2 linked regions of the Methylomagnum ishizawai genome follow. The protein of the gene in region 1 binds, or shares a complex with, the protein of each later gene. Links are inferred from orthologs where the notes say so. Each region holds a gene or a part of one and is shown in the gene's direction. Other genes may lie near its edges.

Region 1 (4,733 bases):
CCGCTGCCCCTGCCGCACCCTGGTCCTATGTCATCGGCTCGGTGCGGGTGGTCGATGCCCATATGGATTTCAGCGACCTGACCTTGAATCCCAGTTTCGCCACCCAAATCCGCGACCTCAACGGCAATATCCGCGGCCTGTCCTCGCAGGAGAACGCCAAGGCCGAATGGCTGCTGGAAGGCCATATCAACCAGAGTTCCCCGGCCAAGCTCTACGGTCAGCTACAACCCGCCCATTTCAAGAACAACACCGATGTGACCCTGGAATTCCGTGGCGTGAATCTCACCACGCTCTCGCCCTATTCCGGCAAGTTCGCCGGCTACCGCATCGAGAAGGGCAAACTGGACATGGACCTACGCTATAAGCTCAAGGCGTCTAGGTTGGAGGTCTCCAACCGGATGGTGCTGGATCAACTCGTCCTGGGCGAGCGGGTCGAAAGTCCGACCGCGACCAGCCTGCCGGTGGATATGGCGGTGGCTTTGCTCAAGGACTCGGAGGGGAAGATCGATATCGACCTGCCCATCAGCGGCGATCTGAACAATCCGCAGTTCAGCCTGGGCAACCTGTACTCGACCGCCGTGCGGCAGATGCTGACCAAGCTGGTGGGTTCGCCCTTCAGCCTGCTGGGCAACCTGGTCGGCGGCGGCGACGAGAAGCTGAGTACCGTGCGGTTCCGGGCCGGGGATGCCGAGTTGTCGGCGGATGAAAAGGGCGAACTCGACAAGGTCGCGGCGGCGCTCAAGGAACGGCCCGCGCTCAAGCTCAACATCAAGGGCAGCGCCGATCCGGTGCAGGACCGCATGGCCCTGGCCGAGGCCGCGCTGTTGAAGCAATTACGCAGCGACCGGGCGGCGGAATTGCGGGCCTTGGGCCAGCGGGTGGCGCAGGCCGATGGATTGGACTTGTCGGACGAGGATTACCGGCGCTTGTTCAGCCGCTATTACCGGCAACGGCAAGCGCCCGTGCCCGCCGTGGTGGCACCGCCCAGCGGCAAGGAGCCCAGCTTGGAAGGCGCGACCTTCAACGCGGCCAAGCGGCGGGTGTTGGAACAATGGAATGTCAGCGAACTGGAATTGCGGCTGTTGGCCCAGGCCCGTGCCGAGGCCATCCGCGGTTATCTGGTGAACCAGGCGGGGCTGGTGGATCGGCGCATTTATCTCCTGGATGTGCGTTTGAATCCGCCGGAGGAGAGGGAGATCAAGGCTTGGTTGAGTGTGAGTGGGGCTTGATGGGAATCAGGCCGCGACCCGCCGGGCGATTTCGATATCATGATTCGATGGCGAGGAATTTTTGGCGGTATGTACCACCAGGGCACTGCTCCGTTCCGACGATGCGCTGCTGGCCGAGCGTACCGGGGTTCCCTTGGAAGAGATCGCGGCCATGCGCCTGGAAGCGGCGGGGTCTTCCCACTGATATCCGACAGCGGGGCTGGAACGCCGATTCCGCTTGCAATGGTGTAAGCTAGGTGGCTTCCATCCAGCACCACCCAGCGCCACGCGCTTTCCCACCATGTTCTTCTCCGAAACCTTCGATGTCATCGTGGTCGGCGGCGGTCACGCCGGGACCGAAGCGGCCCTGGCCTCGGCCCGCGCCGGCGCGAAAACCCTGCTCCTGACCCAGAGCATCGAAACCCTGGGCCAGATGAGTTGCAATCCCGCCATCGGCGGCATCGGCAAGGGCCATCTGGTGAAGGAAATCGACGCCCTCGGCGGCTTCATGGCCCAGGCGGCGGACCGGGCCGGCATCCATTTCCGGGTGTTGAACGCCAGCAAAGGCCCGGCGGTCCGCGCCACCCGCGCCCAGGCCGACCGCGCCTTGTACAAGGCCGTGGTGCGCCGCAAGCTGGAAACCCAGCCCAATCTCGCCCTGTTCCAGCAGCAAGTGGCCGACCTCATCGTCGAGGATGGCAAGGCCGCGGGCGTCGTGACCCAGATGGGCTTGAAGTTCCGGGCGCGGTGCGTGGTGCTGACGGTGGGGACGTTCCTGGCCGGGCGCATCCATGTCGGCCTCGAAAATTACGAAGGGGGCCGGGCGGGCGATCCGGCCTCGAACGCCTTGGCGCTGCGCCTCCGCGAATTGCCATTCCGGGTGGCGCGGCTCAAGACCGGCACGCCGCCGCGCATCGATGGCCGGACCCTCGATTATTCGGTGATGGAGGCACAGCCGGGCGATGTGCCGGTGCCGGTGTTTTCCTTCCTGGGTTCGCCGGAACAGCATCCCCGGCAGGTGTCTTGCTACATCACCCGCACCAATGGCCGCACCCACGACATCATCCGGGGTGGCCTTGACCGCTCGCCCATGTACACCGGCGTGATCGAAGGCGTGGGGCCGCGCTATTGCCCGTCCATCGAGGACAAGATCGTGCGTTTCGCCGACAAGGATTCGCACCAGATTTTCGTCGAGCCGGAAGGCTTGGATACCCATGAAATCTACCCGAACGGCATTTCCACCAGCTTACCTTTCGATGTGCAATATGCGCTGGTGCGCTCGATCCGGGGTTTCGAGAACGCCCATATCACCCGGCCCGGCTATGCCATCGAATACGATTTCTTCGATCCCCGCGATCTGAAAGCCTCGCTGGAAACCAAGCCCATGGACGGTCTGTTCTTCGCGGGCCAGATCAACGGCACCACCGGCTATGAGGAAGCCGCCGCCCAAGGCTTGATCGCCGGGCTGAACGCGGCGCTCAAAGCCCAGGATCGGGAAGCCTGGTCCCCCAGCCGCGACGAAGCTTACATGGGCGTGATGATCGACGACCTCATCACCCGCGGCACCGCCGAGCCTTACCGCATGTTCACCAGCCGGGCCGAATACCGGTTGCTGCTGCGCGAGGACAACGCCGATTTGCGCCTGACCCCCAAGGGCCGCGAACTGGGCGTGGTGGAGGACGAACATTGGCGGCGGTTCGAGGCCAAGCAAGCAGCGATTGCCAGGGTGCAAACCGAGCTGGCCGAACGGGAAATCCGCCCTAATTCGCCCGAGGCTTTGAGCCTGGAACCGATCCTGACCAGTCCCTTGACCCGCGAAGCCCGCTTGCTCGAATTGCTGCGCCGCCCGGAAGTCCGCGCCGAACATCTGCGCGATATCTGCCCGGTCCTGGCGGCGGTGGACGATCCACAGGCCTTGGAGCAAGTGGAAATCCAGGCCAAATATCAGGGCTACATCGACCGCCAGCAGGCCGAAATCGACCGCGCCCGCCGCTATGAACATTGGCGCTTGCCCGATCAGTTCGATTACGCCAACGTGGTTGGCCTCTCCGCCGAGGTACGCGACAAACTCAAACAGCAGCGCCCGGAAACCGTGGGGCAGGCGGCGCGGATTCCTGGGGTGACCCCGGCGGCGATTTCCTTGCTGTTGGTGCATATCAAGAAGCTGAGCGCCTGAGCATGGAAACCCTCGACCGCCGCCTCGCCGCGGGCATGGAAACCCTCGCCCTGCCCCACACCCCGGAGCAACGGGCCAGGATGCTGGCTTTCCTCGATCTGATGCGGAAATGGAACCGCACCTACAACCTCACCGCCATCCGCGACCTCAATACGGCGGTGGACCTGCATTTGCTGGACAGCCTGACCGCCGCGCCTTATCTCCATGGCGCAAGCGTCCTCGACGTGGGTACCGGCGCGGGTTTGCCCGGCATTCCCCTGGCGATCCTGTGCCCGGATAAAGCCTTCGCCCTGCTCGATAGCAACGCCAAAAAAACCCGTTTCGTACAACAGGCCGTCATCGAACTCGGGCTGAAAAACGTGGACGTCATCACGGCGCGGGTGGAACAATACCGCCCCGAACGGGGGTTCGACACCGTGCTGGCCCGCGCCTTCGCCAGTTTGGCGGAGATCGTGGCGGCCACGGCGCGGCTGTTGGCCCCCGGAGGCCGGATTCTGGCGCAAAAGGGCGTCTGGCCCCAGCAAGAAATCGAAACCCTCAAGGGCCGCGGCGTCCGCGTCCATAAGCTGGCGATTCCGGGTCTGGACGTGGAGCGGCATTTGGTCGAAATCATGGCGGGTAGCTAATGGGAAAAATCATCGCGGTAGCCAACCAAAAGGGCGGTGTGGGCAAGACCACCACCAGCGTCAATCTCGCGGCCTCGCTGGCGGCGACCCGGCACAAAGTGCTGCTGGTCGATCTGGACCCGCAGGGGAACGCGACCATGGGTTGCGGCGTGAACAAGAAGACCGTGTCGCCTTCGGCCTACGAGGTGCTGTCGGGCCAGGTCCATGCCCGCGATGCCATACTCTCGATCAAGGAGGTCGGCCTGGACGTGCTGCCCGGCAATTCCGACCTGACCGCCGCCCAGGTGGAATTGATGCAACGCGACCGCCGCGAATGCGCCCTCACCGATGCCTTGGCGATCACCCGCGCCGAGTATCACTTCGTCGTTATCGATTGCCCGCCTTCGCTGAATATCCTGACCTTGAACGCCCTGGTGGCGGCGGATAGCGTGTTGATTCCGGTGCAGTGCGAATACTACGCGCTGGAAGGCTTGTCTGACCTGATGGATACTTTGCGGAATGTCCGCGAAACCGTGAATCCGCATTTGCAAATCGAGGGTTTGCTGAGGACCATGCACGATACCCGCAGCCGCTTGGCCGGGGAAGTATCCGAGCAATTATTGAAGCATTTCGGCGAGCAGGTGTTCCGCACCGTGATTCCGCGCAATATCCGGTTGGCCGAAGCGCCCAGCCATGGTTTGCCGGTGATGAAGTACGACAAGGCTTCCAAGGGGGCGCTTGCCT
Region 2 (4,680 bases), 4.5 Mb from region 1 along the record:
CTGATGTTCGTCGCGCAGAGCGGCTTCCTGGGCAACGAAGCCTCCACCCCCACCCACCACAGCCCGTGGGAAGCCCAGGCCGATCAATATCGGATGGCCCCCGGCCAGGATACCCTGCGGGTGCCCTTGACCTGGACCAACGATCAGGGCGTGAAGGTGGTCAAGACCTATGTCTTGAAGCGCGGCAGCTATGAAATCGCGCTGGAACAGGAAGTCACCAACGGCGGCGCGGCGGGCTGGAAAGGCCGCCAGTATGTGCAATTGCAGCGCAAAGACCCCGGCAACAAGGACCAGTTGGTCCGCACCTACACCGGCGGCGTGCTATATACCCCCGAGGAGAAATACCGCAAGATCAGCTTCAAGGACATGGCCAACGAGAACCTGGACAAGAAGTCCAAGGACGGCTGGATCGCCATGATCCAGCATTATTTCGTGGCCGCCTGGATTCCCGCCAAGGACGACGAGGAGACCTATTACACCAAGGCGCTGGCGGACAACCATTTCGTGATCGGTGCCTATTCGCCCGCGCTGGAAGTCGCGCCCGGCCAGTCCAAGGTATTCACCGCCCAGTTGTACGCCGGTCCCAAGCTGCTCCGCGTGCTGGAAGCGACCGCGCCCGGCCTGGACCTGACCGTGGACTATGGCGCCCTGACCTTCATCGCCAAGCCGGTGTTCTGGCTGCTGGAACAATTCCACAAGATTTTCGACAACTGGGGCTGGGCGATCATCTTCGTCACCCTCACCTTGAAAGCCTTGTTCTTCCGGCTGTCGGCGTCGAGCTACCGCTCCATGGCCAATATGCGCAAGCTCCAGCCCAAACTGGCCGAACTCAAGGAAAAGTACGGTGCCGACAAGCAGAAGTTGAACATGGCGATGATGGAAATGTACCGCAAGGAAAAGGTGAACCCGCTGGGCGGTTGCTTGCCGATCCTGGTGCAGATTCCGGTGTTCATCTCGCTGTATTGGGTGTTGGTGGAGTCGGTCGAGATGCGGCAAGCCCCGTTCATGCTGTGGCTGAACGACCTGTCCGACAAAGACCCCTACTTCGTGCTGCCCTTGATCATGGGCGTGTCCATGTTCATCCAGCAGAAGCTCAGCCCGCCGCCCTCCGATCCGGTACAGGCCAAGGTGATGCTGTATATGCCGGTGATGTTCACGGGCTTCTTCGCCTTCTTCCCCTCGGGGCTGGTGGTGTACTGGGTGGTCAATAACCTGCTGTCCATCGTGCAGCAGTGGTATATCAACAAGACCATCATCGTCGATAAGCCCGCGCCCGCAGGCTCTTGATCTTGGAGAGGCCGGGCGAACCCCGGCCTTTTCTTTTATGGCCGTTTCCAACCCCGACACCATCGCCGCCATCGCCACCCCGCCAGGGCGGGGCGGCGTCGGCATCCTCCGCGTTTCCGGCGACCTCGCGCCGGAGATCGCCCAGGCCGTCCTGGGCCGGACGATTCCCGCCCGCCACGCCCATTTCGGCCCGTTCCGCGACCACGACGGCTCGGTACTGGATAGCGGCCTCGCCCTGTATTTCCCCGCGCCCCGTTCCTTCACCGGCGAACATGTCCTCGAACTCCACGCCCATGGCGGGCCGGTGTTGCTGGATTTGCTGTTGCGGCGGGTATTGGGTTTGGGGGCGCGGCTGGCCCGGCCTGGGGAATTCAGCGAGCGGGCTTTCCTCAACGACAAGATCGATCTGGCCCAGGCCGAGGCCATCGCCGATTTGATCGACGCCACCACCGCGCAAGCCGCCCGTTCCGCCCAGCGCTCCTTGCAAGGGGAGTTTTCCCGGCGCGTGCGGGGCCTGGTCGAAGCCTTGATCCAACTCCGGCTCTATGTCGAAGCGTCCATCGATTTCACCGACGAGGACATCGATTTCCTGGCGGAAGGCCAGATCGCCGCGCAGGTCGCCGAACTCCTGGCCGCGCTCGACGCCATCCGCCGCACCGCCCGTCAAGGCTGCCTATTGCGCGACGGCATGACCGTGGTGATCGCGGGCCGGCCCAACGCGGGCAAATCCAGCCTGTTGAACCGCCTGGCCGGGCGGGAAGCCGCCATCGTCACCGATATCGCCGGCACCACCCGCGACACCTTGCGCGAATACATCCAGATCGACGGGATGCCCCTGCATGTGGTCGATACGGCGGGATTACGGGACAGCGAGGATATCGTCGAGCGGGAAGGCATCCGCCGCGCCCGCGCCGAGATCGAGCGGGCCGACCGGGTGTTGCTGTTGATCGACGACCGCGAGCCGGAGCAGGCCGGGGCATTGCTGGCGAGCCTGCCGCAAAACCTCCCCGTCACCCGCATCCACAACAAGATCGACCTCACCGGCAAACCCGCCGGGCTGGTCGGGACGCCGGAAGGCCCGGTGGTTTATCTCTCGGCCAAGCGGGGCGAGGGGGTGGAGGATTTGCTGCGCCACCTCAAGGCCGCGATGGGCTACGAGGCCGGTACCGAAGGCGTGTTCATCGCCCGCCGCCGCCATCTGGATGCCATCGCCCGCGCCCAGGGTTCGCTGGAAAACGCCGCCCGGCAGGTGAATTCGCGGGCGTTGGAGCTATTGGCCGAGGAGTTGCGGGAGGCGCAGCACGCGCTTTCCGAGATTACCGGGGCTTTTACCAGCGACGACTTATTGGGGCGGATATTTGGGAGTTTTTGTATTGGCAAGTGATCTTGTTGCCCTGTCTTCGGCCTTATAACGCCTGTCTTGAAGTTTTTAGCCGCTCGTGAGCGGTTCCATAGCGCCTTGCGAGCCATCAAGGATGGCGGCGAGTGACCGAGAAGATGCCCGCCATCGTCGCCGCGCTGGCGGGCTGGCTGGGGTAGCCGGGCCGGAACCCCCCTCAGGCGGCTTTCGGCCTGAGCGGCACCATCTGCGCGACGAGTTGGGACACCGTGAAAGCATGGGTGGCGATATCGACGGCCAGCAGGAGGACTTCGGGGTTTTGGGTGCTGCCGGCCAGTTGATCCACCTCGGGCAGCATCTCTTCCACGATGCGGCCCTCGGCCAGCATCCGCTTGAAACATTGCACGTCGGGACTGTCATCACCGAGCTGGGCGACCAGGGCTTCGGTCCGGGTCTTGAACCAGTCGGGAATCGAGGCTTCGACCCCGGCCGGGCCGCTGTAAAAGGTTCTGATGTTATAGGCCATTGCATATGCTCCGCTTGGAGGGTTGTCGGCGCTGGAAAGCCCACCGCCGTTGGGGATGGATCGGGACCGGAAGCCTGGGACCGTCCAGGACAAGCCCGCGCGGCCCGCCATGAAGACACCCCCCCGGTTTCCGGCCCCGGCATCCAAGCAATTAGCCTGCCGCCCGTCCAGGTCGATCCGGCACCCGCCGCGCCAAGCTTCCGCCCGGATATCACCCGCCGCCTCCCGTTCCCCTTGTCGCGTTTCATCCGACGGGACCGGACAAAATGTTGAGTAAATTACACGGTATTTAGTGGAGTTAATCCCGGCGGCCCCGTCCCGGACCCCGGTGCTTCACCCTGGGCGGCACCCGCCAGCAAGCCTGGGCTTGTCGGCCCCAATCCATTGATCGCCATGGAATTCGACAAGGTGGTTCGGCCCCCGGCCAGCGTGGTCCTGGGTGGCGGTGGCCCTCCGCCCGGCCCCCTGGCCCGGAATCTGCGTAGTGGAGCGGGGCCGGAAGCGACGCGCTTGGAACGCGCAACCCCAGGGGATTCCGGCAGGTGATGACCCCTCGACCGGACGGGACCGACCCGTCCGGCGGCGGGTCGCGGGCGGATCCCAGTTTGGAGGTATGCGACGATGATCGATATTACGGCAAGCGACGGTTTTGTTTTCTCCGCCTACCGGGCGGACCCGGCGGACGCGCCGAAAGGCGCGGTGGTGGTACTCCAGGAATTATCCGGCGTCACCCGCCACATCCGGGATGTGGTGGACGCCCACGCGGCGCGGGGTTATGTCGCGGTCGCGCCCTGTTTGTTCGACCGCGCCAAGAAGGGCGTGGAACTGGGCGAGGACGAGGCCGGAGCCACCGAGGGCTTGGCCCTGGTCCGGGCGGTGGGGTTCGGGAAGGCCATGGCCGATATCCAGGCCACGGTCGAATCCGTCGCCCCCCATGGCAAGGTGGTTTTGATCGGCTACGACTGGGGTGGGTATCTGGCCTACCATGCGGCGAACCTGGTGAAGGGCCTGGCCTGCGCCATCGGTTATTACGGCTGCGGCATCGCCGAAGACCCCGGCCCCAAGCGGCGGATACCGACCCAACTCCATTTCGGCCTGGCCGATCCCTACATCCCGGCGGCGCGGATCATAGGGTTCCGCTCGACCCGGCCCGATGTCCGGGTGTACGAATATCCGGCCGGCCATGGTTTCGCCGCCGCGGACCGGGCGGGCTATAGCGCCGAGGCGACCGGCCTGGCCATGGAGCGGATGACGACTTTTATCACCCACACCGTCGAAGGCCCGCCCGCCGTCACCCTCAAGAACGCCGGGGCCTACGCCGCGTCCGCGACCGCCAAGGCCGACAAGAAAAAGAAGAAGCCGGCCGGGGAGGACGACCTGGGGCCACCGCTGTAGGGCTTCCGCTTTGCCTGGGCGTAGCCCGTGGAGGGGCCGCCGAAATCCATCGCCGGCCAGCCCTCCCAACCGAACCCGGATGGGTCGCGACAAGCCACCCGCTAGACCTTCTTCAGATAGCAGGCTTTCAGCA

Evidence for each region. Proteins that work in one complex are often made in the same cells at the same time.
Region 2: the proteins of mnmG (region 1) and mnmE are in contact, whole or in part, in a solved structure (PDB 9HIP), measured with the Escherichia coli proteins. The link is inferred for Methylomagnum ishizawai from one-to-one orthologs.

Annotation. Positions count from the first base shown.
Region 1 is NZ_AP019783.1:54,835-59,567, reverse strand. The notes cover bases 1,032-3,946. They hold mnmG (tRNA uridine-5-carboxymethylaminomethyl(34) synthesis enzyme MnmG), read left to right. Parts: upstream 1,032-1,509; coding sequence 1,510-3,384; downstream 3,385-3,946. Other genes in these bases: rsmG (16S rRNA (guanine(527)-N(7))-methyltransferase RsmG), read left to right, coding at 3,387-3,946; K5658_RS23860 (hypothetical protein), read left to right, coding at 1,291-1,413; K5658_RS00295 (DUF748 domain-containing protein), read left to right, coding at 1,032-1,229. Also shown: more of K5658_RS00295, read left to right, coding at 1-1,031; more of rsmG, read left to right, coding at 3,947-4,010; K5658_RS00280 (ParA family protein), read left to right, coding at 4,010-4,733. UniProt on the Escherichia coli protein: NAD-binding protein involved in the addition of a carboxymethylaminomethyl (cmnm) group at the wobble position (U34) of certain tRNAs, forming tRNA-cmnm(5)s(2)U34.
Region 2 is NZ_AP019783.1:4,601,478-4,606,157, reverse strand. The notes cover bases 636-3,497. They hold mnmE (tRNA uridine-5-carboxymethylaminomethyl(34) synthesis GTPase MnmE), read left to right. Parts: upstream 636-1,324; coding sequence 1,325-2,671; downstream 2,672-3,497. Other genes in these bases: K5658_RS20800 (hypothetical protein), read right to left, coding at 2,844-3,152; yidC (membrane protein insertase YidC), read left to right, coding at 636-1,287. In the rest of the region: more of yidC, read left to right, coding at 1-635; K5658_RS20795 (dienelactone hydrolase family protein), read left to right, coding at 3,774-4,547; K5658_RS20790 (zinc ribbon domain-containing protein YjdM), read right to left, coding at 4,649-4,680. UniProt on the Escherichia coli protein: Exhibits a very high intrinsic GTPase hydrolysis rate. Involved in the addition of a carboxymethylaminomethyl (cmnm) group at the wobble position (U34) of certain tRNAs, forming tRNA-cmnm(5)s(2)U34.